Regions from separate parts of the Cellulomonas dongxiuzhuiae genome, predicted to be linked through region 1. Evidence: riboswitches for the same ligand, from Rfam matches in the RefSeq annotation. Region 1 holds a riboswitch; the other holds the start of a gene.

What was found. A riboswitch is a leader RNA that binds a small molecule or an ion and turns the genes downstream of it on or off. The one in region 1 is predicted to bind S-adenosylmethionine.
Region 2: it holds a riboswitch for S-adenosylmethionine, as region 1 does, so the genes downstream of both, KKR89_RS18425 (antitoxin) here and KKR89_RS14690 (rhodanese-like domain-containing protein) in region 1, are expected to answer to the same signal.

Annotation. Positions count from the first base shown of each region.
Region 1 covers NZ_CP076023.1:3,244,726-3,251,830, reverse strand. The annotation lists gene KKR89_RS14720 (DUF72 domain-containing protein) at 1-662, shown strand, start outside; gene KKR89_RS14715 (DUF1345 domain-containing protein) at 665-1,309, opposite strand; gene KKR89_RS14710 (hypothetical protein) at 1,523-2,104, shown strand; gene KKR89_RS14705 (aldo/keto reductase family protein) at 2,218-3,228, opposite strand; gene KKR89_RS14700 (hypothetical protein) at 3,356-3,865, shown strand; gene KKR89_RS14695 (O-succinylhomoserine sulfhydrylase) at 3,921-5,177, opposite strand; gene KKR89_RS14690 (rhodanese-like domain-containing protein) at 5,174-5,617, opposite strand; SAM riboswitch class I at 5,622-5,719, opposite strand; gene KKR89_RS14685 (GNAT family N-acetyltransferase) at 5,818-6,357, shown strand; SAM riboswitch class IV at 6,451-6,564, shown strand; gene KKR89_RS14680 (aminotransferase class V-fold PLP-dependent enzyme) at 6,601-7,105, shown strand, end outside.
Region 2 covers NZ_CP076023.1:3,646,571-3,653,675, reverse strand. The annotation lists gene KKR89_RS16490 (putative T7SS-secreted protein) at 1-947, opposite strand, end outside; gene KKR89_RS16485 (hypothetical protein) at 944-1,231, opposite strand; gene KKR89_RS16480 (Fic family protein) at 1,431-2,663, opposite strand; gene KKR89_RS16475 (hypothetical protein) at 2,833-3,690, opposite strand; gene KKR89_RS16470 (DUF6318 family protein) at 3,723-4,217, opposite strand; SAM riboswitch class IV at 4,715-4,826, shown strand; gene KKR89_RS18425 (antitoxin) at 4,819-5,913, shown strand; gene KKR89_RS16455 (ADP-ribosylglycohydrolase family protein) at 6,778-7,105, shown strand, end outside.

The sequences.
Region 1 (7,105 bases):
GCCTGCCGGCCCGTGACCGGCTCGCGCGGTACGTCGAGGCGTTCGACACCGTCGAGCTCAACGCGAGCTTCTACCGCTGGCCGCGCGAGGCGGCGTTCGCGTCGTGGCGCGAGCGGCTGCCGGAGGGCTTCACGATGTCGGTCAAGGCGTCGCGCGGCCTGACGCACGCGCGGCGCCTGTACGGGCCCGAGGTGTGGTCGGAGCGGATCTCGCGGTCGTGGCACGAGCTGCGGGGACGCCGTGAGGCGCTGCTCGTGCAGCTGCGGCCCGACGCCGAGCGGGACGACGCCCGGCTCGCGTGGTTCCTCGGCACCCTGCCGGACTGGGTGCAGGTGGCGGTCGAGCTGCGGCACCCGTCGTGGCAGACCGACGCGGTCTTCGACCTGCTCGCGCAGCACGGCGCGGCGTACTGCGTGGTGTCCGGAGCGGGCGTCCCGTGCGTCCTGCGGGCCACGTCGCGCCTCGTCTACGTGCGGCTGCACGGCCCCGACCACCAGCACCTGTACGCCGGGTCGTACTCCGACGACGACCTGCGCTGGTGGGCCGACCGCATCGGCGAGTGGTCCGCCGGCGGGCACGACGTGGTCGCCTACTTCAACAACGACGGCGGCGGCAACGCCGTGCGCAACGCCTGGACGCTGCGCGGGCTCCTGGGCCGGTGAGGTCAGGGCGTGAGCCCGGCGACCACGTTGACGAGCAGCGCGACGATGACCGTGCCGAAGAGGTACGACAGCAGCGCGTGGGCCAGGACGACGCGCCGCAGGTCCGACGAGCGGACGTCGGGGTCGGACATCGCGAAGCTCATGGCGACGGTGAACGCGACGTAGGCGAAGTCGGAGTACCGGGGCGGCTCCTCCTGGTGGAAGTCGATCTCGCCGTACGGCGGGGTGTACCAGATCCGCGCGTAACGCAGTGCGAACACGGTGTGCAGCGACGTCCACGACGCGACGACCGCGACGAGCGCCGAGACGAGCGCGAGGACGCGCCCCCGGTCGTGCGTCGCGAGCACCACCACGACGCCGACGAGACTCATCACCCCGGCGCCCACGACCAGCGCGTGCGTCACGAGCCGGGTCGGCTCCTCGCGCAGCGAGTGCGTGCGGGTCTGCTCGGCGTCGAGCGGCCACAGGAAGGCCCAGCTCCAGCCGGCGAACACCAGACCTGCGACGGCCCAGCCGGACAGGAGGGCCGCGGCGAACGATCCCGCGTAGGCCGTGGCGACGCCCCAGCCCGCGATCACGCCGGCGCCGCTGGCGACGGCCAGTCGCGCCGCCGGCGTGACGTCGCGGTACGCCGGGTTCCGGGTCACGACCCCATCCAACCCCCGCGGGCAGGCCGCGACCACGCGAGCGGCCGGGACGCCCGGCGTTCCGGCAGGCGGGAGGGGGTGGCGTCACGACGGGCCGGCGGCTACTGTCGGCCGCATGTTCTCGGTCCGGGTGTGTTGTCGCTGAGCTGACGACCCCGCGCGCCTGCGGCTCAGCCCGGCTGCGCACCCGCACCACCCCCGAGGACGATCCCCGTGGCTCAGCACCTTCTCGCGCCGCTCCGCGCGACCCCCGCCGCCCCCGCCGCCGCACGCCCGGCCGCCCCCACCGCCGCACCGACGGTCGAGGTCGCCGCCTCCTCGCGTCGTGACGACGCGACCGAGTTCCTGCTGGACGCCGACGCGCTCGACCCGACGACGCTCGCGCTCGCGGCCGCCCGGGCGGACGTCGTGCGCATCGTCCACTCCGCGGCGCTGCCGACCGCGGCGGCCGTGCGCGCGCTCGTCGAGGTGCTCGAGGACGAGGTCCGCGCCGTCGGACGCGACCGGGCCGACGTCCGGGTCGTCCTGGAGGTCGAGGCGGTCGTCGCCGACGACGACGCCGACGCGGCCCGGCGCCGGGCCGCCGTCGCGTACGCCGAGGCGTTCGCCGCCCTCACGTGGTCACCGTCGACCACGTGGCTCATCGCCCCGGCCGGTCGCCTGACCGCGGACGCGACCGCGCTGGCCGCCCGGACCGGCGTGGACACGGTCGCGCTCGCCCTGGTGGGGCGGTCGCGCCGGCACGCGGCGACCCTCGCCGTCGCGGGCGGCTCGCGACCGTCATCAGCCGGGTGAAGGCCGAGGTCACCGGCCGCGCGTACGCCGGCGGCGAGCACGCGACCGTCGAGCTGTGACGACGACGCCCCCGCACCGGACCGGTGCGGGGGCGTGCGTCGGACCGGGCGGGGTCAGACCAGGCGCTTCGCCGGCGACGCCTTGGCGGTCTCGGCCGGGTCGGCCACGACGACGTCACCGAGGACCTCGTCGATGCGCGCGAGCACCTCGGCGGGGAGCTCGACGCCCGCGGCCTTGGCGTTGTCGTGCACCTGCTCGGGACGCGACGCGCCGATGATCGCCGCGGACACGTTGTCGTTGGCCAGCACCCACGCGATCGCGAGCTGCGCCATCGTGAGCCCGAGCTCGTCGGCGACGGGGCGCAGGCCCTGGACCCGCTCGAGGACGTCGTCGCGCAGGAACGACTTGATCATGTTCGCCCCGCCCTTCTCGTCCGTCGCGCGGGAGCCCGCGGGCAGCGGGGCGCCCGGCGCGTACTTGCCCGTGAGCACGCCCTGCGCGATGGGGGACCACACGATCTGCGAGACGCCGAGCTCGCGGGAGGTCGGGACGACCTCGGGCTCGATGACGCGCCACAGCATCGAGTACTGCGGCTGGTTCGAGACGAGCTGCACGCCCAGGTCCTTCGCGAGCGCGTGGCCCGCGCGGATCTGGTCGGCGGTCCACTCGCTGACGCCGATGTAGAGCGCCTTGCCCTGGCGGACGACGTCGGCGAACGCCTGCATCGTCTCCTCGAGGGGCGTCTCGTGGTCGTAGCGGTGCGCCTGGTACAGGTCGACGTAGTCCGTGCGCAGGCGCTTGAGCGACCCGTCGATGGACTCGCGGATGTGCTTGCGCGACAGGCCCGTGTCGTTGGGGCCCTTCGGCCCGGTGGGCCAGAAGACCTTGGTGAGGATCTCGAGCGACTCGCGCCGCTCGCCGACGAGCGCGTCGCCGAGGACCGACTCGGCGACGGTGTTGGCGTAGACGTCCGCGGTGTCGAACGTCGTGATGCCGACGTCGAGCGCGGCGCGCACGCAGGCCGTCGCCGTGTCGTTCTCGACCTGGGACCCGTGGGTCAGCCAGTTGCCGTAGGTGAGCTCGGAGATCTTGAGGCCGGAGTTGCCGAGGAAGCGAAAGTGCATGCAGGCAGCCTCTCACCCGATCGGGTCAGCCAGCGCGGGCGCCGCCCCGTGCGTCCGGTACGCACGGTTCGTCCCTCTGGTGGACACAGGTGCGCGTTGCACAGGTCGCTGCGCTACCGTCCCCGCCATGCGATCCCGACGACGTCTCGCTGCGGTCCCCCTCCTGCTGCTCGCGCTCGCCGCGTGCTCCGACGGCACCACCCCGCCCGACGGCGCGGACGCCCCGGAGGAGAACCTCTCCCCACCCCCGGTCACGGGCGAGGGCAAGGGTGCGACCGAGCTGCCCCCCGTGGCGGACCAGAGCGCCGCGCTCGAGGCCGCCGGCGGGGCCGTCCAGGCGCTCGCGGCCGAGATCGCCGGCGGTGCGACCGAGACGGCGCAGGTCGCCGAGACCACAGCCGGTCCGCACCTGCTGCGCGTCGCGTGCACGTCGAGCGACGGTGCACCCGTCACCGTCACGGTGGCCGCCGGGGGCAACGACCTCACGTCGTACCAGGCGCCGTGCATCCCGATGATCGAGGGCGGCTCGACCATGGCCGACAGCGACGCGTTCGAGGTGCCCGGCGGCCCCGTCGACGTGAGCGTGGTCGCGGCGTCCGACTCGACGGTGGCCGTCGGCCTGGTCCCGGCCGGCTGACGCGCGCCCGCCGCGACGCGCGTCAGTCCCGCACCGCGTCAGCCCCCGGGCCGCGTCAGCGCGCGAGCGTGGCCAGCGCCTGCGCGAGGTCGTCGCGCAGGTCCTCGACGTCCTCGAGCCCGACCGACAGCCGGACCGTCGACTCGCCGATGCCGACGGTCGCCCGGCCCGCGGGGCCGAGCTTGCGGTGCGTCGTCGTCGCCGGGTGCGTGACGATCGACTTGGCGTCGCCCAGGTTGTTCGAGATGTCGACGACCCGCAGCGCGTCGAGGACGCCGAACGTGGCCGTCTTCGCCGCCTCGGCCGCCGCGTCGCCCGCCACGGCGAGGTCGAACGTGACGACCGTGCCGCCGCCGGTCTGCTGCGCGCGCGCCAGGTCGTGCTGCGGGTGGGACTCGAGGAACGGGTAGCGGACCTGCGCGACCTGCGGCTGCTCCTCGAGCCACCGTGCCAGCGTCAGGGCCGACGCCGCCTGGTGGCGCACCCGCACGCTCAGGGTCTCCAGGCCCTTGAGCAGCACCCACGCGTTGAACGGGGACAGCGAGGGGCCGGTGTTGCGCAGCAGCGTCTGGACGGGCCCGCGCACGTACTGCGACGACCCGAGGATCGCCCCGCCGAGCACCCGGCCCTGGCCGTCGATGTGCTTGGTCGCCGAGTACACGACCACGTCGGCGCCGTGGTCGAGCGGGCGGGAGAACACGGGTGTGGCGAAGACGTTGTCGACGACGACGGTCGCTCCGGCGGCGTGCGCGAGACGGCTCACGTGCGCGATGTCGACCAGGTCCTGCATGGGGTTGGACGGCGTCTCGAAGAACACGACGTCCGCGGGCGTCGCGAGCGCCTGCTCCCACTGCTCGGGCACGTGCCCGTCGACGTAGTCGGTCCGCACGCCCCACTTGGCGAGGATCTCGTCGAAGATCACGACCGACGACCCGAACAGCGCGCGGGCAGCGACGATCCGCGACCCGGAGCGGACGAGCGCCGCGAGCGACGTGAACACCGCAGACATCCCGGTCGCGGTCGCGTAGCAGGCCTCGGCGCCCTCGAGCAGGCGCAGCCGCTCCTCGAAGCTCGTGACGGTGGGGTTGCCGTACCGCGAGTACAGGAAGCGGTCGACGTCACCGGCGAAGCCCGCCTCCGCCTGCGCAGCCGTGGCGTAGGTGTAGCCCTGCGTGAGGAAGACCGCCTCGGACATCTCGCCGAACTCGCTGCGCACGAGGCCGCCGCGCACCGCGAGCGTGTCGGGCCGCAGCGTGCCGCGGTCCAGGCGGTGGTCGTCCCAGTCGCCGGGGCCGGGCGGGGGGGTGCTCACGGCTGGACCCACGGCAGGCCGTCGGCGCGCCAGCCGGTGTGGCCGCGGTGGCCGTCCGGGCCCGTCGCGCCCTCGAAGCCGTCGAGGACGTTGTACGCCGGGCCGTAGCCCGCGGCCGTCGCCGCCTGGGCCGCGCCGATGGAGCGCTGGCCCGACCGGCACAGGAACACGACGGGGCGTCCGTCGCCCGGGGTGACGCCCGTGGCCGCGACCTGGTCGACGAACCGCGGGTTCGGCTGCCCGGACGGGTAGGACACCCACTCGACGAGCGCCGCCTGACGTCCCAGCCGACGCAGGTCGGGCACGCCGACGTAGCGCCACTCGGCGTCGGTGCGCACGTCGACGAGCACGGCGTCGTCGCGCTCGGCGAGCAGGTCCCAGGCCTCGGTCGGCGTGATGTCCCCGGCGTAACCGGGTGCGGGGCGTGGCTGCACGCTCATGGTCCTCCCATCGTCTCTGGCGGTAGCACCCTCGACCACGGTCTCCCGTGCGGGTTGCTGCGGCGTCGTCGAGCCAGATCTCTCGGCCGCTCTGGATGGTCGGGCGAGATGCTACGCCACGCCCGTCACCGCCGGGCAGCGCGTCTCACGCGGGGAACCGCCGTGCGGGTCGGCGCGGACGCGTGCCAGGGTGGTGCGCGATGGATGCCCCCGAGGACCTCGTGCTGCGACCCGTGACCATGGCCGACGTGCCCGCGCTGACGCGCCTGCTGCACGCCGCGTACGCCGACCTCGCGGCCGACGGCCTCAACTTCACCGGGGCGTCCCAGGACGAGGCCACGACCGCCCGCCGGAGCCTGCGGGTGGGTGCCTGCTGGGTGCTGGCCGACCCGGCCGGGGGCCTCGTCGGGACGGTGACCGCGTCCAGCCCGCCGGGCCGCGGGATCAGGTCGCTCACCGGGCTCGCGCTCGAGCCCGACCGCGTGTGGCTCAACCAGCTCGCCGTGCACCCGGACGCGCGCGGGCACGGGCTCGCGACGCGGCTCTGGACGACCGTGCGCACGTGGTCGCTCGAGCGCGGCATGCGGTCCGTGGGGCTGGACACGGCGGTGCCCGCGACCGGGCTGCGTGCCATGTACCGCCGGTGGGGCTTCGTCGACGCCGACACCGTGCAGTGGCCCGGCAAGACCTACCGCAGCGTGGTCATGGTGCGCGATCTCGCCCCACCCCGCCGCACCTGAATGCACAGCATGCGAGACGCACCGTCTCGGATGCTGGGAGGAACGTCGTGTCGGCGTTGACACGCGCACGTCGGGACGCGGATCCTCGACCCAGGTCATGAGCGCCAGCGTCAAGCCCCGGCTCGCTGGCCGGCAACCCTCCTCCGCGGCGGGGTGCCCCGGGTGACGACCTGGCCGCGCGCCGTTCGGTGCCGGCAAGCGCGGGACCTCCTGGGGGTCCCCGGACCGTTCCGGAGGAGCACCATGACGTCCGTCACCGAGCTGTTCGCCTGTGCCGACGAGGTCACGGGCACCTCGACCGCGACCCCGGCCGCGCCCCGCGAGGAGGCACCCCTGCTGGCCGTCGTCGGCGCGTCCACCACCGTGCCGCTCGTCGACGGCACCAGCCGCACCTACGCCAACCTCGACTGCGCCGCGAGCGCGCCGGCGCTCGAGGCCGTCACCGCGCGCATCAGCGAGGTGCTGCCGCTCTACGCGTCCGTGCACCGCGGTGCCGGGTACCTCTCGCAGGTCTCGACGGCGCTGTACGAGACGTCGCGCGACACGATCGCCCGGTTCGTCGGTGCCCGCCCGGACGACGTCGCCGTCATCACGCGCAACACGACCGACTCGCTCAACCTCCTCGCGGGCGTCGTGCCCGCCGGCGGGGCCGTGCTCGTCCTCGACGTCGAGCACCACGCCAACCTGCTGCCGTGGGTGCAGCGCAGCGGCGGGGCGCACGCGGGGACGGGGCGTATCGCCACGATCC
Region 2 (7,105 bases), 400 kb from region 1:
AGTCGCGTGACTCGGCTGACGACCGACCGCGTGGCCTGCCCCGCGGCCTGCGACGTGGCCGCGCGCGCTGACACGTCGAACGCGTCCACCGCCCGGGCCAGAACCCGCCCCGCCCCGAACGACGCGAGCCCCACCACCCCCATGACGACGTTGAACCAGTCCTCTCCGTCGCCGCTCTTCAGGGCCAGCGCGAGGTCCGCGACGAGCGCCACGGCGCCCGCGACCACGGCCGCCGCCATGATGATCGGGCCGACGACCGGCACCCAGCCGAGCAGCAGCGAGGCGATGCCGAGGCCGGCGCTGATGTTCCCCGCCCACGTCGACACGGTCTGCGCGACGTCGGCGCCCCAGTCCTCCCACCACCCGTCGTGGAGCGTGTCCTCCATGCCGGTGTCGAGCTCGTCCATGGCCCGTGCGGCGGCGGCGTCGCGGCGTTCGACGGCTTTGGCGAGGGCGAGCCGGGCGCGGGTGAGGTCGATCTCGGCGTCGGAGCGTTCCGTGCGCGCGGAGGTGAGGGCGCGCTGCTGGGTCGTGGTGTCCTCGCCGAGGTCGGTGGCGTCCTCGAGCAGGATCCGCGAGCGGCGGACGGCGTCCTCGGCGAGGTCCAGGGAGTGCTGTGCGGACCGGGCCGTGTGCAGGGCGTCGAGCGACTCGGTCTGGGCGAGGTCGAGCTGGATCGAGTACCGCACGAGGGCGTCACCGGCGGCGTCGTACCTGGCGTGCGCCCGGCGGATGCGGTCGGCGACGGCGTGGGTGCGATCGCGGATCGCGTCGACCGCCTCCGAGACCGCGTCCTGGGCGTCGACCAGTGCGCGCAGGACCCGCTCGGCGTCGCCGATGGCGGCGGCGACCTGGCGGTAGTGGTCGCCACCGGCGCGGACGACGGCCGGGTCGCCGGGGACGGGGTCGCTGGAGGCCAGCGGGTACCAGGAGTACGGCCGGCTCACGCGTCACCGCGCAGCGCGGCGGCGAACTCGGTGTCGATGCGCTCGAAGTTGTCGCCGATGCCGGTGCACGCGTCGGCGAGGCGGGCGATCTCCTCGAGCATCTCGGCGCGGTGGCCGTCCCAGCCGTGCGCGAAGTCCCGGACCCTGGCGGCCAGGCCCGTATGGCCGACGGCTTCGGCGACGGCGTCGCTCGTCGCGTTGGCGTCCTGGAACTCGCTCGCCACCGTGCGCAGGTCGGTGCCGACGGCGATCAGCTCGTCCGTGCTCAGCCGCAGGTGCCCCATGGCAGGGGAACGTATCGGACGAATCAGGGCACGCGGGGGCGTCGTCCACAGGTTCGACGCCACGCGGGCGCACGGCGGGAGGCGCCGCAGCATGGTGCTCGGTGATCAGCCCGACCTCCCGCAGTCGCGTGCGTTCGTGGAGATCCGGGCCCCCGCCCGTGGCAGGGGCGTCAGCCGACTCGTCCCGTGGCGACGACGCTCACGGGCGCTGCCACGCTCGCCTCCCGGCCCGCGCGGCGAACCCGTCCAGGGCGGTCAGCACCTGCGTCGACTGCCACAGCACCGAGCGGCGTCGGCCGCCGACCTCCGTCAGCGCACCTGCCGCCACGAGCCGCTCGATGGCTCGCATCGCGTTGGTGTGCGAGATGCCGAGCTCACGCTGGACGGTGGCGGTGTTGATGACCGGCTGGTGCAGGACGAGGTCGACCAGGGGCCACGCGGACGAGTCCGAACGCGCCCGGATCCCGGTTCGCCACTCGTCGCGCGCCGCTCGCAGGTCTGCCAGGAGGATGCGGCCGTTCGCCACGGCGTCGTGCGCGGCGCGAGCGAGCTCGAGGACGATCGCGGCGGGCTCGCCCGCGCGGTAGGCGGTCAGCGCGTCGAAGTACGCGGACGTGTCGACGAGCAGGCCGGCGGAGACGGGAACGGTGACGGACCTCGTCAGGCCCCGGCGTCGCAGGAGGGCGTGGATCAGGGCACGACCGGTGCGGCCGTTGCCGTCGGGGAACGGGTGGATCGTCTCGAACTGCGCGTGCGTGAGGGCGGCGTGCACGAGCGGTGGGATGTCGTCGCGGTCGGCGAAGGCGACGAGGTCGTCGATCGCGGCGGGGACGCGGTCGGGGTGCGGGGCGACGAATGCGGCGCCGTGAGGTGAGTAACCGGTGCCACCGACCCACACCTGCTCGGTACGCCAGTGGCCGGCCGTCGCGGGGTCGGAGCCCTCGAGCAACGCGCGGTGCATCGCGAGGATCGCCTGGCCGTCGATCGTCTGCGACAGCGCGATCGCCGCCTGCATGGCGTGGACGTTCCCGACGACCTGCATGGCGTTCCGGCGGGTGTCCTCGCCGAGCTCTGCGAGGGCGATCTGCTTCGCGCCGGACGTCAAGTTCTCGATCTGGGAGCTGGACGCGGACTCGGACCGCAGCAGGATGGCAGCGAACGGGACGACGTCGCCGGCGGACTCGGCGTCGAAGTCTCGGATCGCTGCTGACGCGTCCTCGGCGGCGGCTGCGGCCGTGCGCGGGAGGCGCACGTCGAGGTCGGCGATCGGGAGTGTGACCGCTGCTCGGTAGGGCTGCCGGAGGGCGTCACGCGCGGACGGCGAGAGCAGGTCGGCCGGCAGGGTGGACCGCCACGGTCGCTCCTCCCATGCGAGCGCCGGCCACGAGCGGTCCGTCGCTCCGTGGTGACCGGTGTCGGCAGCGGTGTGCACGCAGCGATCCTATCCACCGATCAGGGCTTATGGATGGATAACACGATCGCGAACGCATCCCTCCCAGTGGACCGCGGTGCCGTCGATGCCGCCGACTACGGGTATGCGCACGTCCATGAGGCGACATCGGGGCGCAGCTCGGTGGCCTGCTCGACCGCGGCCACGGGCCTCAGCAGTCCGGTGGCTTGGGTCTGTCGGTGCACAGGTCGGCGACGAGGCGGCTGGTGCGTTCTTCGACGGTGAAGGGTGGGGAGGTGGTGGTGGTGTTGGCGGTGCCGTTGATGTCGCGCCAGATGGGTGAGCCGTCGATCTGGTAGCGGCCGGTCCATTCGGCGTTCAGGGTGATGGTGGTGGTGCCGGGGTTCTCGTACTCGTGGAAGACGTCGTGGTTCGGGTAGGGGTGGCCCGGTGAGCGGGTGGTCAGGGTGTGGCCGTCGCCGAAGTCGTAGGTCCAGCGGGTGGGGGTGGCCTCCACGGTGATGCCGTAGCCGAGGAGCTCGGTGCGCAGGGTGACCGGGGTGGGGTCGGTGGAGACGATGGTCTCGATGTTGATCAGGACCCAGCCGCGGTCGGGTTGCAAGGTGAAGGTGGGGGCGGGCAGGGGGAGCAGTCGGAAGTCGGCCTCGGTTAGGACGGGCAACAGATCGACGCCGCAGCCCCCGGCGTCGATGTCGTCCCACGGGCCCCATGGCGAGGCCGGGGTGACGCGCGTGCGCATCCACATCGGCATCACGAGGGTGTCACCGACTTCGCACTGCACGGCGGTCTGCGCCAGGTCGGCGCCAGGTGCGCAGGTGCCGTCGTCGAGGCCCTTGACCCACATGCCTGCCGCCTCACGGCAGTACGGCGCACGCTGATAGTCGACGAGGCGGAGTTCCGGTAGAACGCCTCGACTCAGCCTGGCAACCTCCTCAGATCGATCGACGGTCATCTTCACGTGGTCGGTCTCCATGAGGCCGTTGAAGCGGTCATCCGCAGCGGCGGCGGCCGTCGGGTATGCGACGAGCAAGGCAGCCACCAGGGCCACCAAGGGGACATCTCTCCGACGCACGACGCGTGTCATTCGACAGGCGTCTCGACGATGCCGGCCGAGTCGATGGTCCACCCGTCAGACCACGTCATCGCCACGTCGATCGTGTACGTGCCGCCGTCGTTCGTGTCGACTACGACACCCGCCTTATCGATGTCCTCGGAGGGGGTAATCGCCACGCTGAGAGTCGCCCTGTACCAGCCGTTGGCACCGAGGTCCTGTCCGGTCGCCGAGAGCACCGTGACACCACCGACGCTCCGCTGTCCCGCCGCTTGCAGCCTCTCTACCTCCGCGCGGGTATTGGAGCAGAACTCGCAGGTCGTTGCCGACAGGGCATCCCATTCGGCGAGATCGCCTGTGGCGAGGACGTACGGGTACAGCTGCATGAAGTAGCTCGCCGCAGCTGCCGCACCTTCGGAGTCAGCGGACTGCATATCCGTCGGCCGTTCCGGCGCTGGAGGCGCTTCCGGTGTTGGCGTCGGCGTAGGGCTAGGCGTCGATGACTGAGCCGTCGTCGACGTCATCGGAGGGGCGGTCTCACCGTCGGAGCACCCCGCCAACGCCATCCCTAGTGCCAGCATCACCGCAGGAACCGTGACGTAGCGGCGTCCTGATCCACGTGTGGGCATGCCGGGAAAGTACCGGTTCTGGGCATGACGCGGTGAGGGTCATCCGTGTCTGTGGACAACCGCCAGCGACCCGTCGCTCCCAAAGGGTGGTCAACAGGGCCTGGATCGGGGTCGTGCTCATGAGGTCGGTGCAGCGGCTGGGCCGACCTCGTCAATCCTCCACCCGTCGGACCACGTCATGACGACGTCGATCTCACGGTCCTCCGCAGGATGGTCAATGGACGCCACCGCGCCACCGGAGCGGCCCGAAGCGAACAAGTCCTCGCGGGCGTCGGCTGCCTGCGCGAACAAGTTGTGCGCGCACGTGCCGGCAGCCAGAGCGGTCGACTTCCAGCGCCACGCCGATGACACCGACGACCCACATGTCAGCCGCCGGTCCTAGGCTCTCTCCCGATCACGAAGCTCGGCCTCAAGCCCTCCGGCTGGCCGACTGGCAACCGCGCTGAGCGCACGGTGCCCCCGGAGGAAGATCCGCCCGCGCCGCCGGCACGGGAAGATGCTCGACCTGACGGAGTACCCCGTGCCTGATCTTCACCTCGACGACCCCACCCACCTCGCGTGCGTCTCCGACGCTCCCGGGCACGTCGTCCAGCCCGACCTCGTCGCCCGCGCTGTCCGGGCTGACGGGACCCCGTGGCGGCTGACGCGGGTCGGTCCGCATCGCATCCAGCTCGTCGATCCCTCGGGTGAGCGGGCGAGCTGGTGGCTGCACGACCCGAAGCCGTTCGTGAGGCACCTTCGTACCGGCGACCCGACGGTGTGGATGTACGACTTCGGGGTCGTGCGCGTCGGCGAACGGTACGTCGCCGTCACGTCCCGCGAGCACTGGACCCCCTGCGTGCGAGCGACGACGCGCCGACCGGGTACGCGGGTGGCGTGGCTCGTCGCCATGCTGCAGCCCCAGGCGGACGCCGAGGGCGCTGACCTCGTCCCCCCGCACACGGCCACGCTCTACCACCTCGACCCGCCCTACCGGCTGCGCCGGGTAGCGGACGCTCCGATCGACTGGGTGCTCGTCCTGGCACATCAGCGCGACGCTGGAGGATCCACGGTGATCTACGAGGCCGACGCGACCGGCCGGCTCGTGTCGCCCTGGGACCTGCCGGGCAGCCACGACGACGGGATCGATCACGTCCGAGCCCTGCAGGGACTCGGCTACGAGATCGCTCTGCCCCAGTGGAGGAAAGCTGATGGCCGTCGACTCACGAGATGTCCCGCTGATCGCCGCGTCGTGATGTGCAGGTCGGCTTGGCGCCCCGGCAGGCGCCGGTGCTCGTCCGGATGCCGCGGTGCGGGTGCGGGCGCCGCTGGGCCGACGCAGGATGGAACGGCGCCGGGGCGCCCGGTGCGGCCCGCTCGTCGCCCCGGGTGCCGGGCAGGCCCTCCGCAGGACCGAGGGGGAACACGCATGGGCATCGACGACCTCAAGGGCAAGGCGTCCGACGCGGCGCAGGGCGAGAAGGGCGAGCAGGGGAGCGACGCGGCCCTGGAGAAGGGGTCCGACGCGGCGTCGTCTGCCACTGGCGGCAAGCACGACGAGCAGCTCGACAAGGCGCAGTCGGCGGCGGACAAGAAGATCGGCGACCAGTGACGACATCCGTCCGGGCCGGGCGCGGTGCCCGGCCCGGACGGGTCGACAGCACCTGGCAGGAGTGGCGGCACGTGCTGTCCGTGGACCTCGACGGTGCGTTCGTGTGACTGCAGGCGGCCGCGCGGCACATGGTCCGCCAGGGCACCGGCGGGCGGATCGTGGCCATCACCAGCGTGCCCGAGCACGCGCCGAGGTCGGCTCCGCGGCCTACTGCGCCGCCAAGGGCGGCCTGGGCCCGCTGTGCAGGTCCCGGCGCTCAAGCTCGCAGACCACGGCATCACGGTGAACGCCGTCGCGCCCGGCAGCCGACGGTCAGCGAGCCGGAGCCCGACGGCGTGACCGACCCGGAAGGGACGCGGTGGCGGCCTAGCAGGAGCAGCATCAGTGAAGCGCAGGCGCGTGCCCTTCTGCAGGTTGGCGCGCCCGTAGCCTGGGACCCGTGCGGCTGTGGTGGCTCCTGCGGGTTCACCTGGTTCGGGCCGGACGACACTGCCCGCTTGATGGCCTCGGGAACGCCGGTGGTTCGGAACACGAAGCGACGACGCGGGAACATCAGCGAGTGGGCGGCCAGCGACGGCCGGGTCCTCGTCGTGGCGGAGGACGCGGTCCGCTGGGCAGACCTCATGGCGTAGGCAACCTCCTGGACCTCGGGTGATCTCGTTCTGGTCCGAGGTACGGTCGCCGTCCGCGGCTGACGACCTCGAGCTTCACCCCCTCCGTGGCCCACCTGAGTTCACATAGGGGTTCGGACGGCCGATGCACTGGAGGGACGTCGCCAGGCGTTCTGCACACCGCGTGACGTCGCCAGGCGTTCCGCACACCGCGTGACGTCGCCTGACGCCGCGCTCGATGCCCAGGAGTCCGATGCTCAACCTCACCCCGGTCCAGATCGACCGCGCAGTCGGTGCCCTCCTCGGTTCCGCCGCCGGTGACGCGTTGGGGGCGGGATACGAGTTCGGTCCGCCGCTGCCGGACGACGCGCCCGTCGCGATGAAGGGCGGCGGCGGGTTCGACTGGGAGCCGGGGGAGTGGACGGACGACACGTCCATGGCGATCCCGATCGCGCAGGTGCTGGCCGATGGTGGGTCGCTCGACGACGAGGCGTCGCTGGACAGCATTGTCGCGGCGTGGGCGTCCTGGGCGCAGGACGCCAAGGACGTCGGGGTGCAGACGAGCGCGCTCCTGGGCTCCC